Regions from separate parts of the Streptomyces sp. NPDC057445 genome, predicted to be linked through region 1. Evidence: riboswitches for the same ligand, from Rfam matches in the RefSeq annotation. Region 1 holds a riboswitch; the other holds the start of a gene.
What was found. A riboswitch is a leader RNA that binds a small molecule or an ion and turns the genes downstream of it on or off. The one in region 1 is predicted to bind cobalamin.

Region 1 (4,207 bases):
CGGCCGTACGGCCGTAGCCACGTGCGTCCATCGACGCGGCCACCGCGACCGACCGCTCCAGCGCCCCTTCCAGGACCGGCAGGCCGATCTGGACGATCGCCTTGATGCCGCCGGAAGGGCGGCCTCGCAGCCTGCGCGCCGTGCGCAACCGCATCACGTCCGCGACCATGTTCGGCGCGAACGTCATGGCGACGACGACGGCGACCCCGGCCTCGTACAGCGCGGCGGGCAGCGACTTCAGCAGCCGTGCCGGGTTGGCGAGCGCGTTCGCCGCGCCCACGCAGATCAGCAGCGTGGCCAGCTTCAGTCCTTCGTAGAGCGAGAACACCAGCTGTTCGGCCGTCACCCGGCCGCCGATCCTGATGCCCTGCGCCCAGTCGGGCAGAGGCACTTCGGGAAGTGTCAGCAGCACCTGCGTGCCTGGGATCGAGGAGCCGAGGACGACGGAGAAGACCAGCCGGATCGCGAGGACGGAGAGGCCCAGCTTGACGAAGGCGCCGTAAGAGCGGGCCCACGGCGCGTCGGTGCGGCGGGCCGCCACGACGTACCCGGCGACGCCGACCAACAGGGCGAGGAGCAGCGGGTTGGTGGTCCGGGAGGCGGCGGTCGCGAGCCCGAGGGCCCACACCCACCACGCCCCGGCATGCAGCGCGTTGCTCCGGTTCGCCTCGGGCGCGCGGAGGGCCGCCGGTGCTCGGCGTACTGCCCGTACTCCCCGTACTCCCCGTAGGACAGGGGCCGTCCGCGACATGGCCGCGGTCATCCGCGGCGGCGGCGTGCCTGCCAGAACGCCGCGGCGCCCAGTGCGGCGACGGCCGCGACACCGGCGATGACGCCCACAGAAGGGCCGCTGTCGTCCTTCGGACCGTCGTCCTGCGCGCCGGAGGCGTCGGGCTCCGAGGCCGGGGCCGGCTCGGCCGCCGCGGGGCCGTCGCCCTGGATCTGCTCGCCGCAGCCCGACTCCGGGTAGCCGGAGATCGCGCAGAGCAGCGCGTCGCTGTTGTACCGCAGGGGCTTGGCGACCGCGGCGAGGGCGTCCGCGCTCGAGGCGGACGGGTCGACCCGGGCGCAGGCCGTGCGGCGGCCGGGGGCCGGCGGGCTCTCGCCCTGGGGCGCGTCCGCCGGGGTGCCGAAGTCGATGACGACGCCGACGCGCTTGGTGCCGGATTTCGCGGGCGTGCCCGCGCACAGCGCCTTGAAGTCGGGGGCGGTGCGCGGTTTCGCCGAGTCCGCGGAGTCGGCACTGACGGAGAAGCGGAAGCCGTTCACCTCGCCGTCGGCAGGGCGGGCGGTGGCCGGGCCCTGGGTGGCGTACGTCCAGGAGCCGCCGGAGGTCCCCGTACCACCGGAGCCGCCCGTGCTGCCGTCGGACTGCCAGAACGACCAGTACCGGTATCCCGCGGCGTGCGCGGGCGCGCCGGCCATCAGCGTGAACATCACGCCGAAGGCCAGCGCCAGAGCGGCAGCCGGGGCCGGCCCTGCGAACCGCCTGCGGATCACTTCTTGTTCTTCCGGCGGCCGCTGAACAGGAAGCCGACGCCGACGCCCGCCGCCAGACCCGCGCCGACGATCCACCAGATGCCGGCACTGTCGCCCCCGGTCGTCTCGGCCTCCTCGGCCGCCGCGGGCGGGGTCGGTGCGACCGTGGACTCGGGTGCGGGTCCGGTCGCGTTCAGCTGCCGGACCAGGTCGGCACCGCCGAAGTTCCGGGGGTCGGCGCCGTAGGCGTGTGCGGCCAGGACGAGCTGCGCGTACGCCGCGGGCCCGCCCTGCTTCGCCCAGGCTGCGGAGTTCTTCTCGAGCCAGGCGACCGATGCGGCCGCCTTGTCCTTGTGTCCGGCGGCGGAGAGCGCGACGACCGCGTCGGCGGTGTTGCCGAAGTCGGGCTGCGGGGCCGGGTCGGCGGCGCCGGGCAGCGGCGGGGAGTCGAGGTGGCCGGTCTTGGCCAGGGTCTTGGCGAGGTAGGCCGCGCCGTTGCGGGCGGACTGCTCGGGCGTCGCCTTGGCGGGGGTGTCGCACTTCGGGGCGCCGCCGGGCTTCGGGCCCTTGACGACCATGCCGCGGCCGAGGCCGCCGAGCACGGCCGCCGCGGTGGCGTCACCGTTGGCGATCAGCTTGCCCGCCTTGTCCGGCTGGTACGCGAACGCCCCCCCGGCGGCCTTGTCCGTGCACGGGACGGCGAACGACACGAGCGCGTCGTACGGCGTCTTCCCGCTGTCGGACGTCATCGTCGCCGGCCGGGCGTCCGCCGCGGCGAAGGCGCCGATGACGATCGCGGTGGAGTTGGCGTCGGACGGCATCCCGGGGTTGTAGCTCCAGCCGCCGTCCGCGTTCTGCACGGACTTGAGCCAGGCGAGGCCCTTCTTGATCTCGTCCTTGTGTCCGCCGAGTGCGGTGAGGGCCTGCAGCGCCGCCGCGGTGGCGTTGGTGTCCAGCACCGTCTTCACGTCGCACGGCTCGGTGGCGTCCGCGCGGTACGAGGCGAAGCCGCCGTTCGCGCACTGCTGTCCGGTCAGCCAGTCCACGGCCTTCGCCGAGGGGACCTCCTTGAGGGCGTCCTGGGCGCTCAGCGCCAGCGACTGCCGCCAGACGCCGTCGTAGGTCGGGTCCGTCGTGCCGAACAGCCCTGCGGGGATCACGGGCTCGGGCGTGGGAGAGGGCGCGGCGATCGCGGCCGGGGCGCCGGCCACGGCCCCCCAGAGCACGGCGGAAGCGGCGGTGAGCGCGGCTGCGCTACGGCGAACGGTCATGGCGGGCGGTGCCTCTCCTGCGGGGAGGCCGGGCACAGGCACGCTAGGCACCAGACTCCGGCCCCGTATACCTCGACGGTGCCTCAGCCACCGGGTTCCCGATGGCACGAGCCGGTCATGTCCTGGTACGAGGCATTCCGACTGACCGCCTGCGACGGCGGTTCACGGCTGCGGGTCAGTGCCGGATTTGCACCGGCTTCCCCTCGTACGGGAATGATGACGACCCGCTCACTGTACCGGCCCGTAGCCGCCCGGCCCGGGCCGGATACCGGGGCGTAGGTCACACCCGCGGCCGGTGGCGCGCCGCGGCGTCGCCCACAGCGTCCCCCGTCACAGCCGTGGCCGGTCCCTCCTCCCGGTCACACCGCCACGTAGGTCACCGGGGCGCTGCCCGGCACGGCCTCTGCGCGCCCCAGTTTCACCAGACGGCGCAGATGGGCCTCGGCCTCCGAGGCGGCGATGTTCCGTGAGCCGTACGGGATCTGCTCCCAGGGGCGGTTCCACTCCATCCGCTCGGCGAGCTGCCAGGGGGTGAGCGGGGTCGCGAGCAGTGCCAGCAGTCCGGTGAGCCGGGCCTCGTGGTGGACGAGCAGTTCACGGACGCGGGCCGCGGCGCCGGTGAAGGCGTGCTGGTGGGCAGGGAGGACTTCGGCGACGCCGAGACGGCCGATGCGCTCCAGGGAGTCGAGGTAGTCACCGAGCGGGTCCGTGACGGTGGAGTCGTCGGGGTCCTCGTACAGGCCGATGTGGGGTGAGATCCCGGGGAGCAGATGGTCGCCGGAGAAGAGGCGGCCGTGGCCCGGGAGGTTCGCGGGGTGATCCTCCTCCAGATGGAGGCAGACATGGCCGGGGGTGTGGCCGGGTGTCCATATCGCGCGCAGCCGTCGGTCCGCCAGGTCGAGGAGTTCGCCGGGGACGATCTCGCGGTCCGGCAGAGCGGCTCCCAGGCCGGGGAGCGTCCGCATCCGGCCGCCTGCACGGGCCGCTCGGAGAGGGGCCAGATGCTCTTCCGGGGCGCCGACGGCGGCGAGCTTGTCGGCGAGATAACCGAGCCAGACGCCCGGGCGGGCCTCGCGGGTGCGGCGTACGACGGCCGTGTCGGCGGCGTGCATCGCGATCCAGGCGCCGGACGCCTCGCGCACCTGGCCGGACAGGCCGTGGTGGTCGGGGTGGTGGTGGGTGATGACGACGCCGTGGATGTCGGCGACCGGGATGCCGAGCGCGTCCAGGCCCCCGGCGAGTGCCGTCCAGGAGGCCGGGTCGTCCCAGCCGGTGTCGATCAGGACGGGCCCGCGGGCGGTGTCGAGGACATGGACCAGGGTGTGGCCGAGCGGGTTGTCCGGGATGGGGACCCGGAGCGACCAGACCCCTCCGCCGTGCTCCGTCACCTGTGACATACGACCTCGTCTCCCCTGTGCGGCACGGGCATTGCTCACTGTACCGAGAACTGACGAATA
Region 2 (4,207 bases), on a different contig from region 1:
AGCCGCTCCGGCGGGATCGCCTCAAGTCCCTTGCGCAGCAGGGCTGCCGCTTCGTCAGCGGCCGGTACGCGGGGTGAGTGGATGTCGTACACGCCCGGTCCGACCTCCCGCGGGTAGCCCGCCGTGGCGAGTTCACCGGCGACCTGCATATGGGACCGGGCGGCTTCCAGGCTGATGACATCGGCGTCCAGGTCCTCGATCGCCTGGAGAATGTCGCCGAACTCGGCGTAGCACATGTGCGTGTGGATCTGGGTGCCGGGCCGGACGCCGCCGGTGGTGAGGCGGAACGCCTCTGTCGCCCAGTCCAGATAGCGGGGCCGGTCGGCAGCCCGCAACGGGAGGGTCTCGCGCAGGGCCGGTTCGTCGACCTGGATGACCGACGTGCCCGCGGACTCCAGATCGGTGACCTCGTCGCGCAGGGCCAGCGCCACCTGGCGTGCGGTGTCGCCGAGCGGCTGGTCGTCGCGGACGAAGGACCAGGCGAGCATGGTGACCGGGCCGGTGAGCATGCCCTTGACCGGCCGGTCGGTGAGCGACTGGGCGTACAAGGTCCAGCGCACGGTCATCGGCCCGGAGCGGGAGATGTCGCCGGCGAGGACCGGCGGGCGGACGTAGCGGGTGCCGTACGACTGGACCCAGCCGTGCTGGGTGGCGAGGTAGCCCGTCAGCTGTTCGGCGAAGTACTGCACCATGTCGTTGCGTTCAGGCTCGCCGTGCACCAGGACGTCGATCCCGGCCTTCTCCTGGAAGGCGATGTTTTCCGCGATCTCGGCCCTGATGCGCTTCTCGTAGCCGGTGGTGTCGGTCCGGCCGGCGCGCAGGTCGGCGCGGGCGGACCGCAGTTCAACGGTCTGCGGGAACGAGCCGATGGTGGTGGTCGGCAGCAGCGGCAGGCCGAGATGGGCGCGCTGCGCCGCGGTCCGCTCGGCGTACGGCTGGGCGCGGCGTCCGTCGACGTCGGTGACGGCCGCCGTCCGGGCCCGTACGGCCGGGTCATGGGTGATCGCGGAGCCGGCCCGGGAGGCGAGATCGGCCCGGTTGGCGGCGAGTTCGGCGGCGATCGTGTCGGTGCCCTGGGTCAGGCCCTTGGCAAGCGTGACGATCTCCGCGCTCTTCTGCCTGGCGAATGCCAGCCAGCGCAGGATCTGCGGGTCGATGTCCCGCTCGCCCGCGGTGTCCAGCGGAACGTGGAGGAGCGAGCAGGAGGCGGCGACATCGACCTGGCCCGCGAGGCCCAGCAGGGTGGCGAGGGTGGTGAGGGACTTCTCGTAATCGTTGATCCAGATGTTGCGGCCGTCCACCACGCCGGCGACCAGGCGCCTGCCCGGCAGCCCGCCGACCGCGGCGAGATCGTCGAGGTTGGCGGCGGCCGGACCGGTGAAGTCGAGCGCGAGGCCGTCGACGGGGGTCCTGGCCAGGACCGGCAGTGCCTCACCGAGCCGGTCGAAGTAGGAGGCGACCAGCAGACGCGGCCGGTTCTCGAGTCCGCCGAGGTCCCGGTACGCCCTGGCGACGGCGTTCAGCTCGGCGGGGGTGCGGTCCTGAACGAGTGCGGGTTCGTCAAGCTGCACCCACTCGGCGCCCGCGGCCTTCAGGTCCGACAGCACATCGGCGTACACCGGAAGCAGACGGTCCAGCAGGGTCAGCGGCTCGAAGTCCGCGGGGACGCCGGGGGCGGGCTTGGCCAGCAGCAGATAGGTGACCGGCCCGACGAGCACGGGGCGCGGGGTGAGACCGAGCGCGAGCGCCTCGGCCAGCTGGGCGACCTGCTGGGTGGAGTCGGCGGAGAAGTCGGTGTCGGGGCCGAGCTCCGGGACCAGGTAGTGGTAGTTGGTGTCGAACCACTTGGTCATCTCGAGCGGGGCCACGTCCTGCGTGCCGCGAGCCATGGCGAAGTAGCCGTCCAGGGGTTCCGCGGCGACGGCGGCCCGGTGGCGCTCGGGGATCGCGCCGAGCATCACGCTGGTGTCGAGAACGTGGTCGTAGTACGAGAAGTCGCCGGTGGGCACCTCGTGGACGCCGGCTTCGGTCAGTTGCCGCCAGTTGGCCCGGCGCAGTGCGGACGCGGTGTCCCGGAGGGCGTCGGCGGTGACGCGGCCCTTCCAGTAGCCCTCGATCGCCTTCTTCAGTTCCCGGTTGCGCCCCTGCCGGGGATAGCCGTACACGGTGGCCCGTGCGTCCACGGTCGCTGACTTGCTGGTCACGGAACTCTCCTTCGCGAGCATGTCTCCGATATGACCCCGGGACAGGTCGAGAGCGCGAAGGAACGGCGCACCGGGCGGCCGGTGTTGCTGCCGCCACCTGGTGTGTACTCCCCGGACTTTCGTCCGGGGTGCTCCCAACCCGCCCTCGAGGTCACCGGGATCTCCGCGCGCGTACGTCGCGTGCGGGCAACGGGCAGGTCTTCGGACTCGCGGGCACATCTGCCGGTCTCCCGGCGGACACCTACTGGCCGTCGCTTCCCGGACCCGGGCGGGCCCAGTGCGTATGACGGCGGTCGTTCCCACTCACCGCTGCGGGGCAGTCCCGGATTCCCACCGGGTTCCCTCTTACGACGCGCCTGCCTGGCGGACAGGGCGAACCAGCTGCACGAGCCAGACTATGCGCTACGAGCGCACGTGTGGACACCACCGGTGGGAAGACGCCCGCCATCGGCGGGGCCGCTCGCTCCGGCACCGCTTCCCGTCCGTTCCGGCGGACCTGGTCCCGACAGGTGCGACGCGACCTCTCGGCATGGGCCTGCCACGTCCACGGATCGCGACGGCCGACCACGAGCCGTGCCGCCGTCCCCGGACGCCGCCGTGCGGTCGCGGCGCGCCTTCCGGACACCGGCAGCGACCGCTGCACCGCTGCACCGCTCCAGGACCCTGCCCCGGCAGCCGGCGCGATGGAACCGGCACTCGGCCGGACCGATGCCGACTCCTGGAAGAACCTTTTCCGTGGGCCTCTCCCCGTCCCGAGCGGCGCTGCCGGGCATCCGTCGACGGCCGGTGCTTCCGGCCCGACTCCGGCCTTCGCGGGGAGCCGACCGAGAGTCACGGGGTCCCACCGGTCCTTCTCACGGTGGGTCCGATGTGAGATCTGTGACCGCGGGTGTCAGGATGAAGCCATGAGTAACGTTTTCTTCGACATCACCATTGACGACAAGCCCGCAGGCCGGATCGTCTTCGAGCTGTTCGACGACGTGGTCCCCAGGACCGCCAAGAACTTCCGCGAGCTCGCCACCGGCGAGCACGGCTACGGCTACGAGGGCTCTTCGTTCCACCGCGTCATCCCCGACTTCATGCTGCAGGGCGGCGACTTCACCGCCGGCAACGGAACGGGCGGCAAGAGCATCTACGGCGAGAAGTTCGCCGACGAGAACTTCCAGCTCAAGCACACCAAGCCGGGCCAGCTCTCCATGGCCAACGCGGGCCCGAACACCAACGGCTCGCAGTTCTTCATCACCACCATCGTCACCGACTGGCTGGACAACAAGCACGTCGTCTTCGGCGAGGTCGTCGAGGGCATGGACATCGTCAAGCAGATCGAGGGCCTGGGCTCGCGCAGCGGCGCCCCCAAGGCGAAGATCACGATCGCCAAGTCGGGCGTCGTCGAGTCCTGATCCACGCGCGCGACGTCCGGGGCCGGGCACATTGCCTCCGCAGGTGCCGCCCGGCCCCGGTCCGCCGAATCGATCCTGGACATCCGGGCGTTGACGGTGGTTCGCGACCGGGCACCGCGGTCCGGGTTCGAGGCCCCCGGCGACAACGACCGTTCATTCGGATGAGATGCGGCGTCGACCCGGCCACGACTTGTCTTCGAGCGCACTTCAATTCGTAGGTTCGAGGCATGGCAACTCCACAGCACAGGATCGAATCGGGCTTCGGCGCCCGAAGCACCGCACAGGACGTTGTGCGCGGCATCGACCTCACAGGAAAACTGGCGATCGTCACCGGCGGCTATTCGGGCCTCGGACTGGAGACGGCACGGGCGCTTGCCGGTGCCGGCGCCGCCGTCCTGGTGCCCGCCCGGCGTCCCGCGGTCGCCAGGGAAGCTGTCGGTGGTATCGACGGCGTGGAGGTCGATGAACTGGATCTCTCGGATCTCGAGAGCGTCCGTCGCTTCACCGAGCGCTTCATCGCCTCCGGCCGCACCATCGACCTGATGATCAACAACGCCGGGATCATGGCCTGCCCGGAGACGCGGGTCGGACCGGGCTGGGAGG

Region 2: another riboswitch for cobalamin. It lies ahead of metE (5-methyltetrahydropteroyltriglutamate--homocysteine S-methyltransferase); the one in region 1 lies ahead of ACFU5O_RS01400 (prenyltransferase/squalene oxidase repeat-containing protein).

The regions. Positions count from the first base shown of each region.
Region 1 covers NZ_JBHVDH010000001.1:312,693-316,899, reverse strand. The annotation lists gene ACFU5O_RS01410 (energy-coupling factor transporter transmembrane component T) at 1-763, opposite strand, end outside; gene ACFU5O_RS01405 (SCO2322 family protein) at 760-1,437, opposite strand; gene ACFU5O_RS01400 (prenyltransferase/squalene oxidase repeat-containing protein) at 1,497-2,750, opposite strand; cobalamin riboswitch at 2,861-2,995, opposite strand; gene ACFU5O_RS01395 (MBL fold metallo-hydrolase) at 3,110-4,147, opposite strand.
Region 2 covers NZ_JBHVDH010000036.1:158-4,364, forward strand. The annotation lists gene metE (5-methyltetrahydropteroyltriglutamate--homocysteine S-methyltransferase) at 1-2,204, opposite strand, end outside; cobalamin riboswitch at 2,379-2,601, opposite strand; gene ACFU5O_RS35910 (peptidylprolyl isomerase) at 3,110-3,604, shown strand; gene ACFU5O_RS35915 (SDR family NAD(P)-dependent oxidoreductase) at 3,832-4,207, shown strand, end outside.